DNA from 4 places in the Streptomyces sp. CA-181903 genome. Region 3 is predicted to be linked to each of the others. Evidence: riboswitches for the same ligand, from Rfam matches in the RefSeq annotation. Region 3 holds a riboswitch; each other region holds the start of a gene.
What was found. A riboswitch is a leader RNA that binds a small molecule or an ion and turns the genes downstream of it on or off. The one in region 3 is predicted to bind cobalamin.

Region 1: it holds a riboswitch for cobalamin, as region 3 does, so the genes downstream of both, ACQEVS_RS22445 (ribonucleoside-diphosphate reductase subunit alpha) here and ACQEVS_RS29895 (HoxN/HupN/NixA family nickel/cobalt transporter) in region 3, are expected to answer to the same signal.
Region 2: it holds a riboswitch for cobalamin, as region 3 does, so the genes downstream of both, metE (5-methyltetrahydropteroyltriglutamate--homocysteine S-methyltransferase) here and ACQEVS_RS29895 (HoxN/HupN/NixA family nickel/cobalt transporter) in region 3, are expected to answer to the same signal.
Region 4: it holds a riboswitch for cobalamin, as region 3 does, so the genes downstream of both, ACQEVS_RS03400 (acyl-CoA thioesterase) here and ACQEVS_RS29895 (HoxN/HupN/NixA family nickel/cobalt transporter) in region 3, are expected to answer to the same signal.

The regions. Positions count from the first base shown of each region.
Region 1 is NZ_JBNJLY010000001.1:4,999,542-5,003,878, reverse strand. Features, by position in the region: gene ACQEVS_RS22455 (DUF3311 domain-containing protein) at 1-171, shown strand, start outside; gene mctP (monocarboxylate uptake permease MctP) at 168-1,793, shown strand; adenosylcobalamin-variant (AdoCbl-variant) riboswitch at 2,251-2,351, shown strand; gene ACQEVS_RS22445 (ribonucleoside-diphosphate reductase subunit alpha) at 2,525-4,337, shown strand, end outside.
Region 2 is NZ_JBNJLY010000001.1:6,415,568-6,419,904, reverse strand. Features, by position in the region: partial or broken gene ACQEVS_RS28535 (TetR/AcrR family transcriptional regulator) at 1-29, shown strand, start outside; partial or broken gene ACQEVS_RS28530 (CGNR zinc finger domain-containing protein) at 43-186, opposite strand; gene ACQEVS_RS28525 (hypothetical protein) at 401-703, opposite strand; cobalamin riboswitch at 1,209-1,451, shown strand; partial or broken gene metE (5-methyltetrahydropteroyltriglutamate--homocysteine S-methyltransferase) at 1,616-3,936, shown strand; gene mmsB (3-hydroxyisobutyrate dehydrogenase) at 4,132-4,337, opposite strand, start outside.
Region 3 is NZ_JBNJLY010000001.1:6,740,879-6,745,215, forward strand. Features, by position in the region: partial or broken gene ACQEVS_RS29890 (APC family permease) at 1-713, opposite strand, end outside; cobalamin riboswitch at 1,020-1,242, shown strand; gene ACQEVS_RS29895 (HoxN/HupN/NixA family nickel/cobalt transporter) at 1,275-2,417, shown strand; gene ACQEVS_RS29900 (class I SAM-dependent methyltransferase) at 2,630-3,463, shown strand; gene ACQEVS_RS29905 (5-carboxymethyl-2-hydroxymuconate Delta-isomerase) at 3,500-3,865, opposite strand; gene ACQEVS_RS29910 (Fpg/Nei family DNA glycosylase) at 3,982-4,337, shown strand, end outside.
Region 4 is NZ_JBNJLY010000001.1:811,934-816,270, reverse strand. Features, by position in the region: gene ACQEVS_RS03415 (glutamate decarboxylase) at 1-262, opposite strand, end outside; gene ACQEVS_RS03410 (DUF6114 domain-containing protein) at 319-1,437, opposite strand; gene ACQEVS_RS03405 (DUF6230 family protein) at 1,440-2,063, opposite strand; cobalamin riboswitch at 2,189-2,431, shown strand; partial or broken gene ACQEVS_RS03400 (acyl-CoA thioesterase) at 2,583-2,915, shown strand; gene ACQEVS_RS03395 (esterase/lipase family protein) at 3,153-4,034, opposite strand; gene ACQEVS_RS03390 (class I SAM-dependent methyltransferase) at 4,241-4,337, shown strand, end outside.

The sequences.
Region 1 (4,337 bases), 1.7 Mb from region 3:
GCGATGCTCTGGGTCGACTCCTACGCCCGGCTGAAGCCCGCGTTCATCGGCATCCCGTTCTTCTACTGGTACCAGATGCTCTGGGTCTTCATCTCGACGGCGCTGACGACCGTCGCGTACGTGCTGGTGCGCCGGCAGGAGCGGGAGCGGAAGCGGGGTGGGCGGGCGTGAAGGACGGCGTCAACGGTGTCGCGCTCACCGTCTTCATCATCTTCTTCCTGGGCGTCACGGTCATGGGCTTCTACGCCGCGAAGTGGCGGCGGGCCGAGAGCGCCGACAGCCTCGACGAGTGGGGACTGGGCGGGCGCTCGTTCGGCACCTGGATCACCTGGTTCCTGCTCGGCGGCGACCTGTACACGGCGTACACCTTCGTCGCCGTGCCGGCGGCCGTCTACGCGGGCGGCGCGGCCGGGTTCTTCGCCGTGCCGTACACGATCCTCTGCTACCCGCTGGTCTTCACCTTCCTGCCGCGGCTGTGGTCGGTATCGCACAAGCACGGCTACGTCACCTCGTCCGACTTCGTCCGGGGCCGCTTCGGCTCCCGGGGGCTGTCGCTGGCGCTCGCCCTCACCGGCATCCTCGCCACGATGCCCTACATCGCCCTGCAACTCGTCGGCATCCAGGCCGTACTGGACGTGATGGGGATCGGCGGCGGCTCCAACTGGTTCATGAAGGACCTGCCGCTGCTCATCGCCTTCGGCGTGCTGGCGGCCTACACCTACTCGTCGGGGCTGCGGGCCCCGGCCCTGATCGCGTTCGTCAAGGACGCGCTGATCTACATCGTCATCGCGGTCGCCATCATCTACATCCCCATGCGGCTCGGCGGGTTCGACCACATCTTCGCCAAGGCGGGCGAGGCGTTCTCCGTCAAGAACCCGGACACGGGCAAGCCGCGCGGCGCCCTGGCGACCGGGCCTGACGCGCAGTGGGCGTACGCGACGCTGGCGCTCGGCTCGGCGATGGCGCTGTTCCTCTACCCGCACTCGGTGACGGCGGTGCTCTCCAGCAAGAACCGCAACGTCATCCGCCGCAACACCACCATCCTGCCGTTGTACTCGCTGATGCTGGGGCTGCTGGCGATGCTCGGCTTCATGGCGGTGGCGGCGGGGATCAAGGTGAAGAACGGCCAGCTGGCCATCCCGCAGCTCTTCGAGGACATGTTCCCGGACTGGTTCACCGGCGTCGCCTTCGCGGCGATCGGCATCGGCGCCCTGGTCCCGGCGGCCATCATGTCCATCGCCGCCGCCAACCTCTTCACCCGCAACATCTACAAGGACTTCCTGCGGCCGGACGCCTCGCCGGCGCACGAGGCGAAGGTCTCCAAGCTGGCGTCCCTGCTGGTGAAGGTCGGCGCGCTCGTCTTCGTCCTCACCATGGACAAAACGGTCGCCATCAACTTCCAGCTGCTGGGCGGCATCTGGATCCTCCAGACCGTCCCCGCCCTGGTCGGTGGCCTCTTCACCCGCTGGTTCCACCGCTGGGCGCTGCTGGCGGGCTGGGCGACGGGCATGATCTACGGCACCTGGCGCGCCTACGACACCCCGAGCGCCACGCAGGACCACTTCGGCAACACCAACCTCATCCCCTTCATCGGGGAGAAGGGGTACATCGGGCTGACGGCCTTCGCGCTGAACGTGCTCGTCGCGGTCGTGCTGACCTTTGTGTTCAAGGCGCTCGGCACACCGGACGGCGTGGACGAGACGAAGGCGTCCGACTACACGGCCGACGCGGGCGACCCGGGTGTCCAGGTGGAACTGCCCCCGGCGACGGCGGGAGCGCCGGGCGGGCGCTGACGCCCCGGCCGGCGGCAGGCCATGGCCGTCGGCCTCACGCCCCGCCGCGGCCGCGGCCGGCCGGGCCGCGCCGCCGGGCGCAGCGCCTCCGCCTCATCGGCCGGAGGCAGGCCCACGACGCGGCCGACCTCCCTGCCGGCACGGACCGGGGAAGGACCCCGCCGGAGCGGCTCCGAGGGGCCGCCTGTGATCGATCTCCCGTTCCACCCAAGTGGATCGTCGGGTTCCGTCCCACCGGCCCCCCTCCCCATCGGCGGAGGGGGGCCGACGGCGCGCCTACGCATTCGTGAAGCCGGGCCGCCCGTCCCTTCTGCCGCCGCGCGACGGGGGATCACTTCCGTGAACGCGCCTGTCTCCGGCCCCCTCCGTTAGCACATTCCGCGACCGTTCCATGACGTGACGACACAACATGTGGGGGCACGCGCGACCGTCGGCACTAGATGTATGCTCGTCCTCGCTGTCGCCGCAGGGGAATCCGGTGGAAATCCGGAACTGTCCCGCAACGGTGTACGTACGGGCCCAATCCGCCCGTTCCGCAGTCCGAGGACCTGCCGGCAGCACGCCAGCACCGGGCCCGCCCGGTACGGCGTCTGAACACGTCCGGGCCTCGCGGGTTGGGCCGGTGGACGCCCGCGCGCACGCCTCGTACGGCTTCCGTACGCCGTCGGCTGCGCGTGCGCGCCCCCCTGCCCTCTCGCCGAGGCCCCCAGCCGAGCGAGGGAGAGCCACACGTGACGATCGCGCCCGCGGAACCTGCTTCAGGTCCGGTTTCAGTGCCCGAGGCGGACACGGTAGCGACCGGCGGCCCCGGGACCGCGCTCCTGCGCACCCTGACGGAGCTCACCGCCGATCTGCCCGCCACCGACCCCGGCAAGGTCGCCGCCGCCGCGCTGCGCGGCCGGCACCCCGGGTCGGACGAGGCCGAACTGCGCTCGCTGGCCACCGAGGCCGCGGCCGGGCTGATCTCCGAGGAGCCCCAGTACTCGCGGCTCGCCGCGCGGCTCCTCACGCTCGCCATCGCCGAGGAGGCGGCCGGGCAGGGCGCGGTCTCCTTCTCCGCGTCCGTCGCCACCGGCCACCGCGAGGGCCTGATCGCCGACGACACCGCCGCGTTCGTGCGCGAGCACGCCGAGCGGCTGGACGCGCTGGTGGACGCCGCGCTCGCCGACGGCGCCGACGACCGCTTCGGCTACTTCGGCCTGCGCACCCTGCACAGCCGCTACCTGCTCCGCCACCCGATCACCCGGAACGTGATCGAGACGCCGCAGCACTTCCTGCTGCGCGTGGCCTGCGGCCTGGCCGAGGACCACAGCGTCCGCGCCCTGGAGGACGTGGCCGAGCTCTACCGCCTCACCAGCACGCTCTCGTACCTCCCCTCCTCCCCCACGCTCTTCAACTCCGGCACGCGCCACCCGCAGATGTCGTCCTGCTACCTGCTGGACTCGCCGCTGGACGAGCTGGACTCGATCTACGACCGGTACCACCAGGTCGCGCGGCTGTCGAAGCACGCGGGCGGCATCGGCCTCTCCTACTCCCGCATCCGCTCGCGCGGTTCGCTGATCCGCGGCACCAACGGGCACTCCAACGGCATCGTGCCGTTCCTGCGGACGCTCGACGCCTCCGTCGCCGCCGTCAACCAGGGCGGCCGGCGCAAGGGCGCGGCCTGCGTCTACCTGGAGACCTGGCACGCGGACATCGAGGAGTTCCTGGAGCTCCGCGACAACACCGGCGAAGAGGCCCGCCGTACGCACAACCTCAACATCGCGCACTGGATCCCGGACGAGTTCATGCGCCGGGTCGAGGCGGACGCCGACTGGTCGCTGTTCTCCCCGGCCGACACCCCCGACCTGGTCGACCTGTACGGCGACGAGTTCGACGCCGCGTACCGGAAGTACGAGGCCGAGGGCAAGGCCGTCAAGTCCATCCCGGCGCGGGTGCTCTACGCCCGGATGATGCGCACCCTCGCGCAGACCGGCAACGGCTGGATGACGTTCAAGGACGCCGCCAACCGCACCGCCAACCAGACCGCCGAGCCCGGCCAGGTCGTCCACTCCTCCAACCTCTGCACGGAGATCCTGGAGGTCACGAACGACGCGAGACGCGTCTGCAACCTCGGTTCCGTCAACCTGGCCGCGCATCTGGGCGCCGACGGCGAGATGGACTGGGAGAAGCTGGACCGCACGGTCCGTACGGCCGTCACCTTCCTCGACCGCGTCGTGGACATCAACTTCTACCCGACCGAGCAGGCGGGGAGCTCCAACTCCCGCTGGCGCCCGGTCGGTCTGGGCCTGATGGGCCTTCAGGACGTCTTCTTCCGGCTGCGCCTGCCCTTCGACTCCCCCGAGGCGAAGGCGCTGTCCACCCGGATCTCCGAGCGGATCATGCTCGCGGCGTACGAGGCGTCCGCCGACCTCGCCGAGCGGCACGGCCCGCACCCGGCCTGGTCCGCGACCCGCACCGCGCGCGGCGTGCTGCACCCGGACCACTACCCGAACACCGAGCCGACCTGGGCCGGGCGCTGGGACGCGCTGCGTACCCGGATCG
Region 2 (4,337 bases), 330 kb from region 3:
CGCCCGGGCCGCCCGCCGAACGGACGTGACGGGCCGGAACGGTCACCCCGCCGGAGCGGGCGCGGTCTTCCTACGAGCCCGGTAGGCGGCGGCCTTGATCCTGTCGCCGCAGGACTCCATGCCGCGCCACTGCCGGCGCCGGCCGCGCGAGCGGTCGATGTACACGCGGGTGCACAACGGACTTCCGGACGGCTCGCGGAAAGCGGCCATCCCGGAGTTCACGCTGCGCCGGGGACGCTTCCCTCGGGCGTGGTACGAGCGGACGGCCGAAACGCCGGACGGACAGCGTTCGGCGCGCTGAGGTCCGTCCCTGAAGCCCCGAGGGGCGCCGGTTGGGTCGGCGCCCCTCGGTCACCGCTGCGCGAGTGCCGGTCCAGCGCTGCGCGGACGCCGCCCCCGGTCACCGCTCCGTGGTGCAGTTGCCCTGGACGGTCACCCAGATATTGCTGTCGGGCGTGGTGCCGCTGGCCACCACACCCCAGGGGTAGCAGTTGTGCGGGAGCTTCTGGTTCGCGTTCGCCCGGGCACCGTCCAGCGAGCCGGCTACCCCGGTGACGTAGACGTAGTAGGTGGACGAGCCCGCCGTCACCGCTCCCCGGGCCGGCGCCGCGGTGGCTGCCGACGCCGGGGCGGCCGGCGCCACTCCGGCCAGCAGGGCCGCCGCGACCGCGGCGAGTCCGGCCGTCGCAAACTTTCCGTTCACGGAATCCTCCAAGTTTCGCACGGTGCACGGGAGTCGGGCCGTATGCGAGGAATCTAGGGCAACCTCGCGCGTCACAACAGTGGTTGCACCTTGTGCAAACACGTTTCGTAACTGCCGCCCCAGAGCGGCTGAAACCCCAGCCCGTACCGCGCGCACCCCGTGCCGCACCCCTGCGGCACGGGGGCTCCGCCCCCGCGGGTCCGTCCTCCCCGGGCCCGCGCCGCCGGCGTCGACGACGGCCTCGTCGACCTCATGACGCGCCGCAACCCGCTCCGCTTCCTCACCGGCGCGGAACCCCTCGCTCCCCGGCCGTCCCGCCTCCCCCGTCCCCCGCGTGACCACGGCAGCCGCGCCCGCACGGGCACCTCCCCGCGCCGGGGCGCCCGGCGGCGGCCGCGCGACGGCCCCTCCGGGCCGTCGCCCCTCCCCGCACCCGTCCCGCCCCACGTGTCCCACCTCACCCTTCGCATCACGAACTCCCTTCCGTCCCAACCCCGCACCCTCTAGGCTGACAAGTGCAGCTGGTTCGCCCCGCCCGCCAGACGGGAGCGTCGCAAGAGGGAACCCGGTGGGAATCCGGGACTGCCCCGCAGCGGTGAGCGGGAACGACCGCCGTCATACGCACTGGGCCCGACGCACGGGCCCGGGAAGCGACGGCCAGTAGGTGCCTCGTACGGAATCCGACGGATTCCGTACACAACGGGGCGCGCCCGCGAGTCCGAAGACCTGCCCGCTGCCCGCGCGCGAACCACTCGTGCGTGGACATCCCGGTGACCTCGAGGGCGGGTCGGCGTACATACCAGGCGGACGACCGCGCCGTGCCGCGCGCGCTCGGCCCGTCCGGTTCCGTCACCCTTCGCGCTCTCGTCCCGTCCCGGGATCTCAGGGATCCATCTCGCGAAGGAGATCTCCGTGACCGCCAAGTCCGCAGCCGCGGCAGCACGCGCCACCGTGTACGGCTACCCCCGCCAGGGCCGGAACCGTGAACTCAAGAAGGCGATCGAGGGCTACTGGAAGGGCCGGGTGACGGCCGACGCCCTGCGCGCCACCGCCGCCGGCCTGCGCCGGGACACCTGGGAGCAGTTGGCCGCGGCCGGCCTCCACGAGGTGCCCACCGGCGACTTCTCGTACTACGACCACGTCCTCGACACCACCGTCATGGTCGGCGCGGTCCCCGCGCGCCACCGGGAAGCCGTCGAGGCGGACGCCCTGGCCGGGTACTTCGCGATGGCGCGCGGTACGCAGGACGTGGCGCCGCTGGAGATGACCAAGTGGTTCGACACCAACTACCACTACCTGGTGCCGGAACTGGGCCCGGACACGGTGTTCCGTACCGACTCGGCCAAGCAGGTCGCGGAGTTGAAGGAGGCCCTCGCCCTCGGTCTGGCCGCCGCCCGGCCCGTCCTCGTCGGACCCGTCACCTACCTGCTGCTCGCCAAGCCCGCGCCGGGCGTGGATCCGGACTTCGTCCCGCTCACCCTGCTGGACCGCCTGCTGCCGGTGTACGCGGAGGTGCTGGCCGACCTGCGGGCGGCCGGCGCCGAGTGGGTGCAGCTGGACGAGCCCGCCCTGGTGCAGGACCGCACCCCGGCCGAACTCAACGCCGCCGAGCGCGCCTACCGCGAGCTCGGCGCGCTGCCCGACCGGCCGAAGCTGCTGGTCGCCTCGTACTTCGACCGGCTCGGCGAGGCCCTGCCCGTCCTCGCCAAGGCGCCGGTGGACGGGCTCGCCCTGGACTTCACCGAGGCCGCCGCCGCCAACCTCGACGACCTCGCCGCCGTCGGCGGGCTGCCCGGCAAGCGCCTGGTCGCCGGTGTCGTCAACGGCCGCAACATCTGGGTGAACGACCTGGAGAAATCCCTCGCCACCCTGGGCACGCTGCTCGGCCTGGCGGAGCGGGTGGACGTGGCCGCGTCCTCGTCCCTGCTGCACGTCCCCCTCGACGCCGCCATGGAGCGCGACATCGCGCCGCAGATCCTGCGCTGGCTGGCCTTCGCGCAGCAGAAGACGCGCGAGATCGTCACGCTCGCCAAGGGCCTCGCCCAGGGCACCGACACCATCGCCGCCGAACTGGCTGCCAACCGGGCCGACCTGGCGTCCCGCGCGGCCTCGCCGATCACCCACGACCCGGCCGCCCGCGCCCGCGCCGCCGCCGTCACGGCCGCCGACGCCCGCCGCTCCCTGCCGTACGCCGAGCGCGCCGGCGCGCAGCGCGCCCGCCTCGGCCTGCCGCTGCTGCCGACCACGACCATCGGCTCCTTCCCGCAGACCAGCGAACTCCGCGCCGCCCGCGCCGACCTGCGAGCGGGCCGGATCGACACGGCCGGTTACGAGGAGCGCATCAGGGCCGAGATCCAGGAGGTGATCTCCTTCCAGGAGAAGACCGGCCTGGACGTCCTGGTACACGGCGAGCCCGAACGCAACGACATGGTCCAGTACTTCGCCGAGCGGCTGACGGGCTATCTCGCCACGCAGCACGGCTGGGTGCAGTCGTACGGCACCCGCTACGTCCGCCCGCCGGTCCTGGCCGGCGACATCTCGCGGCCGGAGCCGATGACGGTGCGCTGGACGACGTACGCCCAGTCGCTCACCGGCCGTCCCGTCAAGGGCATGCTCACCGGGCCGGTCACCATGCTCGCCTGGTCGTTCGTCCGCGACGACCAGCCGCTCGCCGACACCGCCCGGCAGGTCGCCCTCGCCCTGCGCGACGAGGTGAACGACCTGGAGGCGGCGGGCACTTCGGTCGTCCAGGTCGACGAGCCGGCCCTGCGCGAGACGCTGCCGCTGCGGGCGGCGGACCGCCCGGCGTACCTGGGGTGGGCTACCGAGGCGTTCCGGCTCACCACCGGCGGGGTACGGCCGGACACCCAGATCCACACGCACATGTGCTACGCCGAGTTCGGGGACGTCGTCCAGGCCATCGACGACCTCGACGCCGACGTCATCAGCCTGGAGGCGGCCCGCTCGCACATGCAGGTCGCGCGCGAACTGGCCGCGCACGGCTACCCGCGCGAGGCCGGGCCCGGGGTGTACGACATCCACTCGCCGCGCGTACCGGGCGCGGAGGAGGCGGCGGAGCTGCTGCGCGCCGGACTGAAGGCGATCCCGGGGAGCGGCTGTGGGTCAACCCGGACTGCGGGCTGAAGACCCGCGGCTGGCCGGAGACCCGGGCGTCGCTGGAGAACCTGGTGACGGCGGCCCGGACCGTCCGCGGGGAGCTGTCCGGGAGCTGAGGCGGGCCGACGGGCCCGCCGGACCGCACGCGGGTGCGGTCCGGCGGGCGGGTTCGGGTCGACGGGCGTGTGCCGTCCGGTGAGCGGGTTCGCTCCGGCGGACCGATGCCGTCCGGCGGGCCAGCGCCGTCCGGCGAACCGCTCCGCCCAACGGGCCCATGCCATCCGGCCGGCGCGTGCGGTCCGGCCGCCGGGTCACACGGCCCCTCCGCCCGGCGTGCCCGCGGAGCGGTCCGCCGTCGAGGTGTCCCGCCCCGATCGTTCCTGTATCGCGCGGATGATCCCGGAGAAGTCCTCCCCGGCCCCCCGTCCCTCGGCGAACGCGGCGTACAACTCGGCCGCGCGCAGCCCGAGGGCGGCGTCCACACCGCCCTCCCGGATGGCGTTGGCGGCGAGGCCGA
Region 3 (4,337 bases):
ATCTCGGCGCCCATGTAGGCGGTCGTCCAGTAACCGCCGTAGTCGTAGATGCCGATGGTCAGGCCCGCCGCGAAGCCGATCCAGAAGTGATTGCTCGTCAGCTCGAAGGCGTGCGACGGGTAGGTGAACGCCCGGTCCGGGCTGAAGTGGGTGAACGCGGCGGTGATCACCAGCAGCACGGCCGCGATCATCACGCCCCAGAGCACCGTGGTGATCCGGGCCATGTTCTCCACCCGCCCCCACAGCAGCGCCACGACGGCCACGATGAGCGCGAGGCCCGTCAGGTCCCCCTGCGTCGGGGTCATGCCCGGCCAGAGGTACCCCAGGTACTGCACGAAGCCCATCACGCCGCTCGCCATCGCCAGCGGCACGTAGAGCATGGCGGTCCAGACGAACAGGAACGGCATGAGCCGGCCCGTCCGGTACTGGAACGCCTGCCGCAGGTAGACGTAACTGCCGCCCGCGCCCGGCAGGGACGCGCCGAGTTCGGCCCACACCAGGCCGTCCGCGAGGGCGAGCAGCGCCCCCGCGAGGAAGCCGACGACGGCCTGCGGGCCGCCGAAGGCCGCGACCATCAGCGGAATGGTGACGAACGGGCCGATCCCGCACATCTGGCTCATGTTGATGGCGGTGGCCTGGAACGGCCCGACGCGGCGGACGAATCCGCCCTGCCCGTCCGGCGTGCCGGCTCTCTCTCCCGTTCCGTCCGCCATGGCGGCCACCCTTCCCGTCGGCGCGATACCTGCACTCGTACACCGGCCCGCCCGGCCCGTCCATCACCCCGGACGGGGCGTGCCGGACCGGGACGCGGCCACCGCCCGAACAGCGCACGGGAGTTGGGACCCACGGGCCGGACGGGATGCTGGGTGACTCTCGCCGGGCGCTCCGCGCCGAGTCAAGACCCGGGGCGTACGGGACCGGAGCGCGGCACGGGACGGAAGCCGGTGGCGCGACCGGAGCGCCCCCTGAGGCAGGACATGACAATCGCCACTCTCGGTGCGTCCGCACTGGCAGGGGCGTTACAGTGACCCGGCCGTGGTGTTCGGGAAGACCGGTGCAGGATGCTCCCAGGGGGATCCGATTCCGGAGCGGCCCTCGCCACTGTGATCGGGGAGTGACCGTCCCGTTCCGCGCGGCCCACCGGGCGCGTGGAGCCACTGGCCGCAGCCGGCTGCCGGGAAGGCGGGGACGGACGCGAACGAACCCGTAAGCCAGGAGACCGGCCACGGCATCTCAGTGAACCGATCCACGAGGTGCTGGAGCGTGAACCCCCGATGACCCTGCCCACCGACGCGTCCACCGGTGCGCCCCCCGAGGCGGCCGCCGGACCGTCCGCCGCCTTCCGCTGGCGCCGCGAGGACACGATGCGGACCGCCGGCCTGCTCGCCGTCATAGCCGCCCTGCACGTCGTCGCCTTCGGCGTGCTCTTCCTGCTCGTCGTCCCGAACGACTACCACGTGGGCTCCAAGGTGTACGGCGTCGGCCTCGGCGTCACCGCCTACACCCTCGGCATGCGGCACGCCTTCGACGCCGACCACATCGCCGCCATCGACAACACCACCCGCAAGCTGATGGCCGACGGCAAGCGCCCGGTGTCCGTCGGCTTCTGGTTCGCCCTCGGCCACTCCAGCGTGGTCGTCGTCATGGCCGCGCTGGTCGCCGGCGGCACGCACATGGCGAGCACGCTGATGGACGAGGACTCGTCCACCCACCAGACCCTCGGCATCGTCGGCACGTCCGTCTCCGGCGGCTTCCTCTACCTCATCGCCGCCCTCAACCTCGTCGCCCTCGCCGGCATCCTGCGCATCTTCCGCGCCATGCGCGAGGGCCGCTACGACGAGGCCGAACTGGAGAAGCAGCTCGACTCGCGCGGCTTCATGAACCGCGTCCTCGGCCGGTTCACCCGCTCCATCAGCCGCCCCGGGCAGATGTACCCGCTGGGCTTCCTCTTCGGCCTGGGCTTCGACACCGCCACCGAGGTCACCCTGATGGTGATGGCCGGCAGCGGCGCCGCCGCCGGACTGCCCTGGTACGCGATCCTCTGCCTGCCGCTGCTGTTCGCCGCCGGCATGAGCCTCTTCGACACGCTCGACGGCACGTTCATGAACTTCGCCTACCAGTGGGCGTTCTCCAACCCGGTCCGCAAGGTCTACTACAACCTCACCATCACCGGCCTGTCGATCGCCGTCGCCTTCCTCATCGGCACCATCGAACTGGTCGGCGTGCTGCACGAGAAGCTGGACCTGGACGACGGGGTCACCGGCTGGATCGCCGGGCTCAACCTCGACAACGTCGGCTTCGTCATCGTCGGCCTGTTCGTGGTGGTCTGGGCCGCGGCCCTGGCGTACTGGCGCCTCGCCAAGGTCGAGCAGCGCTGGGCCGCGCGCGGCGCGACGGCCCCGGCGGCGGAGGGCTGACGCGGGGCCGGGAGCCGATGCATGGCGGGCGGGCCGGCGTCCTGCCCGGGCGGGCGCGGCCCGCCCGCCCGCCGCACGCCGGCCCACCGTCCCCGCCTGGCCGGGCTCTCCCGGGCCGGGACGGAAGGACACCACCGGGGCTACCGTGAGGACGGCGGCAGCCGCCCTTCGGCCGGGAGGACGACAGCGACCGCCCTTCCGTCAGGAGGCCCATGGACCGCGAGAAGATCACCCTCACCGGGGTCCCGGAAACCCTCCTCGCCACCCTCTACGCCCGCGCCCTCGACAGCCGCTCCCGCCACTCCCTCCTGCACGACCGGACGGCCCTCGACACCGTCCGGCGCCTCGACTACGACTTCCGAGGCATGGGCATGACCTCCGTGAACGCGGCCGGCGTCGCCCTGCGCGCCCACTGCCTGGACGGCTGGACGGCCGACTACCTCGCCCGGCGCCCCCGGGCCACCGTGCTCCACCTGGCCTGCGGGCTCGACACCCGGGCGCACCGCCTCGCCCGGTTCCCGGAGACCCGCTGGATCGACGCCGACCTCCCCGAGGTCATCGCCCTCCGCGACCGCGTCCTCCCGGCCCCCGGCGGCGACTACCGCACCGTCGCGACCTCGGTGACCGCCGACGGCTGGCTGGAGGAACTCCCCGCCGACCGGCCCGTGGTGGCGGTCTTCGAGGGGCTCTCCATGTACCTGCGGCCGGACGAGGGCGAGCGCCTCATCCGGCGGATCACCGCCCACTTCCCGGGCGGACAACTCCTGTTCGACTGTTTCAACGGCCTGGGCATCCGCATCCAGGGGCTGGTGCCCTGCCTCCGCAAGACCGGCGCGCGGGTGCACTGGGGCATCGACGACCCCCGCGCCCTGGAACGCCTGCACCCCGGCCTGACCTGCCTCGACGCCATCCGCGGCTGTGACCTCCCCGACGTCCGCCGGATCGCGCCGCTCGCCCGCCTGGAGGCGCGTCTGACGAGCCGTGTCCCCAGGCTGCGGGACGTCTTGCGGATGACGCGGTTCGAGTTCCCGGAGACGGCGGGCTGACCGCCGGCCCGCCTGCCCGGCCGTGGGCTCCGCCTCCTACGCCTCCGCCGCCCCGATGTGCCGGCGGTAGGAAGCACTCAGCTCACCCACGTTCACCGACGCGTGCACCACCCCCTCCGCCCCTGCCGTGTGCTCCCGTACCAGTGCCAGCACGGCCTCGCTCAGCGCGGCCTTCGCCTCCTCCGTCCGTCCGGGCAGCACCGCCACCTCGACGTGCACCAGCGACTGCCCCGCGAGCCCGTCCGCCACCACGACCTCCGCGCAGCGGCGGAACCGCGTCTTGCAGTTGGTCACGGCGGTGTCCAGGACCCGGGCGGTCAGCGGGTGGAGGGCCAGGGCGAAGGCACGCGGGTCGAAGGCGTCGCCCAGGGACTCGGAGTAGTCGACGGCGAAGTGCGGCATGGGAGGCTCCCGGTGTTCAAGATGCGCAAGCGGATACGGCCGAACGAGTGATCATCCTCTCGTACGCCCCGCCCGCCCCGACTTGCCCGTCCCGTCGCCCCCGTCACACTGGAACCATGCCCGAACTGCCGGAAGTCGAGGCGCTCGCGGCCTTCCTGGGCGAGCGGCTGGTCGGCCGTACGGTCGAGAAGGTGCTGCCGGTCGCGGTGAGCGTGCTCAAGACGTACGACCCGCCGCTCACCGCCCTGGCGGGCCGGCCGGTGGCCGGGGTCGGCCGGCACGGGAAGTTCCTGGACATCGCCACCGAGGGCGGCCCCCACCTCGTCCTCCACCTCGCCCGGGCCGGCTGGCTGCGCTGGCAGGACGCCCTGCCGGCCGCCCCGCCGCGCCCCGGCAAGGGGCCGCTGGCCCTGCGCGTCCGGCTGGCCGGCGGCGCCGGCTTCGACGTGACCGAGGCGGGCACCCAGAAGCG
Region 4 (4,337 bases), 5.9 Mb from region 3:
CCTTGTCGATCATGTTCTTCTCGGCGCACTCCGCCATCAGGCGCAGTGCCTGGGGTTCGGCCCAGGTGGAGACGAACGTCGCCAGGTTCTGCCGGGCGTTGCCGTCGAGCATCAGCTCGTCGTGCACCACCTGGTAGGCGGTGTCCGGCTGCATCTCCCCGTCCGGCATCGCGTACCGCGGCACCCGGACGGGTTCCCTGCTGAAGACCGGATTGACCTCCAGGTCCCTGCTCTCGCCGTGGTCGTGCCGCTTCACCGTCATACGCGCTCGGTCCCTTCCGTCCCGGCCGGTGACCGCGGGCGGCCGCCGTGGGACAGTCATGACGCATTGCATTCGCCTGGATTTACATGGTAGCGGCCGCTGTCTCTCCCCGAACCGGTGTAAAGGTCCAGGTCCCTCGAGGCCGCCGGCCGTGCGGCGGTGGCGACGGACGGGGAGGCGGCGGGCGACGGAGCGACGGGCGACGGGGTGATGGGTGAGGGGTTGACGCGCAGTCCTGTCACGGCCGCGTCGGCGCTGCGGATGAGGTAGAGGTCGGCCCGCAGGTGGGTGAGGGTGACGGCGATCGGCAGCACGGGGGGCGGCGGGAGCGCTTCCGCGTCGAACGTCAGGCAGAGCAGGGGCTCCAGGCAGCCGCTGAACCGGCCGACGAACAGGGTGACGTCACCGGCGAGGCGCATCTCGTCGCCGGACAGGTCGATCGGAGGGTGCGCCGCCGTCGCCTCCGCGCCGTGCAACCGGTAGTCCGCCAGGGTGGCGGAGGACATGTGGAGGGCGAGGACCTTGCGCCGTCCCGCCGCGGTGGGCAGCGAGGTGACGGTGGTGACCGTGAGGTGGCTGGTGGTGAAACGGGAGGCGGTGACCGGCTGGGGACGGGAGACGGCCGCCGCGGGGACGGGCGCCGCGCCGGGGGCGCGGGGGAGGAGGGCCGTGAGCAGGACGGCGGGCAGCACGGCGGCGAGGGCCGTGGAGGGAGGGGCCGGGGGAGGAGCCGGGGGCCCGGGGGCCTTCGCGGTGGACGAAGGGACGCGGCGGGCCGGTTTCCGGGCCGGCCGGCCCGGAGCCCAGGCGAACCCCATCGCGCCCCCGGCGATCCCCAGGCACGCCCCCACGAAGTAGCCGCCCAGGTTGCTGGCGGGGAAGGAGAACACCGCCAGGAGCACGGCGTGCAGCCCGATGTAGTGGCGGGCGCGGGGGAGGAACCAGAGGAAGAGGCCGGCGGCGACCAGCGCGCAGCCCAGGCCGAGCGTGGCGAGCCCGCCCGTGCCCAGCGTGATCACCACGGGGAGCGGGGCGCAGGTGACGGCGACGAGCTCGGCGCCCGCCAGCAGCAGGAGCGTCCCGGCCCAGAACGGCCGGGTCCGGCGCCACCTGCGCGGTGCCGTACGGCGTCGGGGCGCGGGAGGCGGCGGTTCCGGCGCCGCGTCGTGGTGCACGGTCAGTAGCACCCCTTGTCGCCGGGGCGGATGCTGAGGGCCAGGCCCTTGAGGCGGAAGTTACCTCCGGTGGCGGAGCGGGCGTGGGTGCGGATGCCGTCCACTTCGAGGTCCGTCGCCTGGAGGCCGAACTGCCCGGCCGCGCCCTGGCTGTGGGGCACCGCGTCCAGCGTGGAGGCGTCCCGGCCGAGCTCCATCCGTCCGAACCGGGCGTCGCCCGTCAGGTCGTCCACGTCGATGACGAGATCGTCGACCGTCACCGCGGTGTCCCGGTCGCCCGCGGTGAGCTTGAACGTCACCGTCCCGACCGGGGTGTTGACGCGCGTCGACTCGCACAGGCCGGTGAGCGTCGCGTTCCCCACGCCGATCCTGGCCTGCGGCCGGCCCGGGCCGTCGACGGTGCGGTCCACCGCGGTGAACACGGTCAGCCCTTTGCCGGTGAGCTTCCGGGCGGAGATCTGGGACGTCGTCCCCGAGACGGCGAAGGACGCCGCCAGCACGCCCTGGGCCATGGCCACCGCCATCACCCCGACGAGGGCCAGCGCGAGGGCCGCGACCGGCACCGCCCGCCGCCACACCGTACGGCCCTCGGCCGGCGTCGCCGCGTCGTCCGCCACCCCGCTCATGTCCCTCCGCCTCCCCGGCCGCGGCGAGCCCTCTCGCCCCCCGCAAGAAGCTGCCCGCCCACCAGGTCCGTAGTCGTGACGTGATGTCACCCATGAGGAGGAATGCCGGGGTGGGCGCTGCGGTTACGCTGACGCACGCAGCTGGTTCGCCCCGTCGGCCGGACGGGAGCGTCGTAAGAGGGAACCCGGTGGGAATCCGGGACTGCCCCGCAGCGGTGAGCGGGAACGACCGCCGTCATACGCACTGGGCCCGACGCACGGGCCCGGGAAGCGACGGCCAGTAGGTGCCTCGTACGGGATCCGACGGATTCCGTACGCCACGGGGCGCGCCCGCGAGTCCGAAGACCTGCCCGCTGCCCGTACGCCCCCAGTGCGTGCGGCCGGCCGGCCGTCGTCCGTACGTGCCGCCGGTCCGTTTCCCGCGACTCGCGAAGGAGAGTTGACGTGGCCGACACGACCGCCACCCTGCACGCCGCCGCCAAGGGCCCGGCCGATTCCCGGGTTTCCCTAGCCCACATCATGAGCGAGCACGACACCAACCTGTACGGCACGATCCACGGCGGTGTGGTGATGAAGCTCATCGACGACGCGGCCGCGGCCGCCGCCGGGCGGCACGCGGGCGGCCCCGCGGTGACCGTCTCGGTGGACCGGATGACGTTCCTGGCCCCGGTACGCGCCGGTGACCTGCTGAGCGTGCACGCCGAGCTGGAACGAGCGGGCCGGACCTCGATGAGCGTGGCGGTCCGGGTGACCGCGGAGCGGTGGAACGCCTCCGGGCCGGTCACCGATGTGGCCACCGGGCGGCTGACGTTCGTCGCGGTCGACGCCGACGGCAGGCCCCGCCCCGTACCGGCACTCGGGGAGCCGGGAGCGGCCGGCTCCTGACCCCCGGGGGGCGGTCCGGTGCGCCGGACCGCCCCGCCCCGCCGGCCGCGTCCCGGCACTTCGTCGTCCCCGGACCGGTGATGACGATCGTCCCGTCGCCGAAGTGGCCGCCGCGGTGGTGGAGTTCGCGGCGCCGGACCCGCTTCCGCTCCCGGGCGGGGTCCGGCATGGAGCGGATCATCCCGTGGCGCCTCGCGGCCGCACCTAGGCCGGACCGCCGCAGTCGACGGGAGCGGCGTGCGCGGGATCCAGGGCGTTGGCCACGAGCCGGAAGGCGACGGGGTCCGCCAGGGCGAGGGTCCAGTGCGCGGCCGGGTCGAGCGGACACACGTCCTGGAGCAGGATGTTGTCGACGTCCGGGCCGGTGAGGAACTGGGAGCGGTACGGGACGACCACCTCGTCGAAGCGGGTGGCGATCACGGTGTACCGCACACCCGGAACGGTGTCGCCGCCCCGGTTGAGCTCGCGGAGGAAGGCGGATCCCGCGAGCTGCTGCCGGAGGGCCGGGTGGTGGAGGAGGACGGTGGTGGCGGGGACGTACCGGGCGAGCGTGGACAGTCCCAGCACGGTCGTGCCGTGATTGCTGGGCCCGAGGCCGACGAGGGTGTGCACCTTGCGTGCCCCGCCGAGGAACCGCAGGTAGTAGCGCGGCATCATGCCGCCCTGGGAGTGCCCGACGATGTCCACCTGCCGGGCGCGCGTCGTCGCCAGCACCTCGTCGACGAAGGAGGCGAGTTCACCGGCCGAGCGTTCGACCGGGCCGAGGCCGGCGAGACCGGGGGCGTCGGGCACCCGCCCGTAGTCCAGGGCGAAGACGCAGTACCCGCGCCGCGTGAGGTGGCCGGCGAGCGCGGGCCAGGTGGCGGCGGCGTCCAGCCACGTCCCGTGGACGAGCACGACGGGTCGCGGGTGTGCGGCGGACGGTCTGCACGGGCGCCCGTCCCCGCTGCCGGGCGGCCCCGGTGGGACGACGGGCCGGGCCGACGCCGTCGCGGCGCCCGCACCCGGCGACGTCCCGGACAGGAGCAGGAGAACCGGCAGTATGGCGCAGAGGACGAGGCGGAGCACAAGGCGGGGTGGGATCACTGCGGCGATTCCTCCGTCAACGCTGGAGCCCCGGGGGACCCGCGAGGCCGCGTTCCCCTCCCGAGGGCGCATCTTCGCCACCGCTACCCGGCTCGTACGCCGCCGAACTCCGGCCCGGCCCCGCACGCGTGTGCGTCGCACCCCTCGGAAGGGTGGCCGTCCCCCGGCGGCCCCTGTCCGCCGCGGCCGGCGGGTAGGCGCACCCCATGGCGACCTCTGAGGAAGACCGGGGCCCGCTCGCCCTGCCGCCTGTTGCCCTGACGTCCCTGTGGACGCTCCACCACCGGGCGTCGGCCGCCCGCC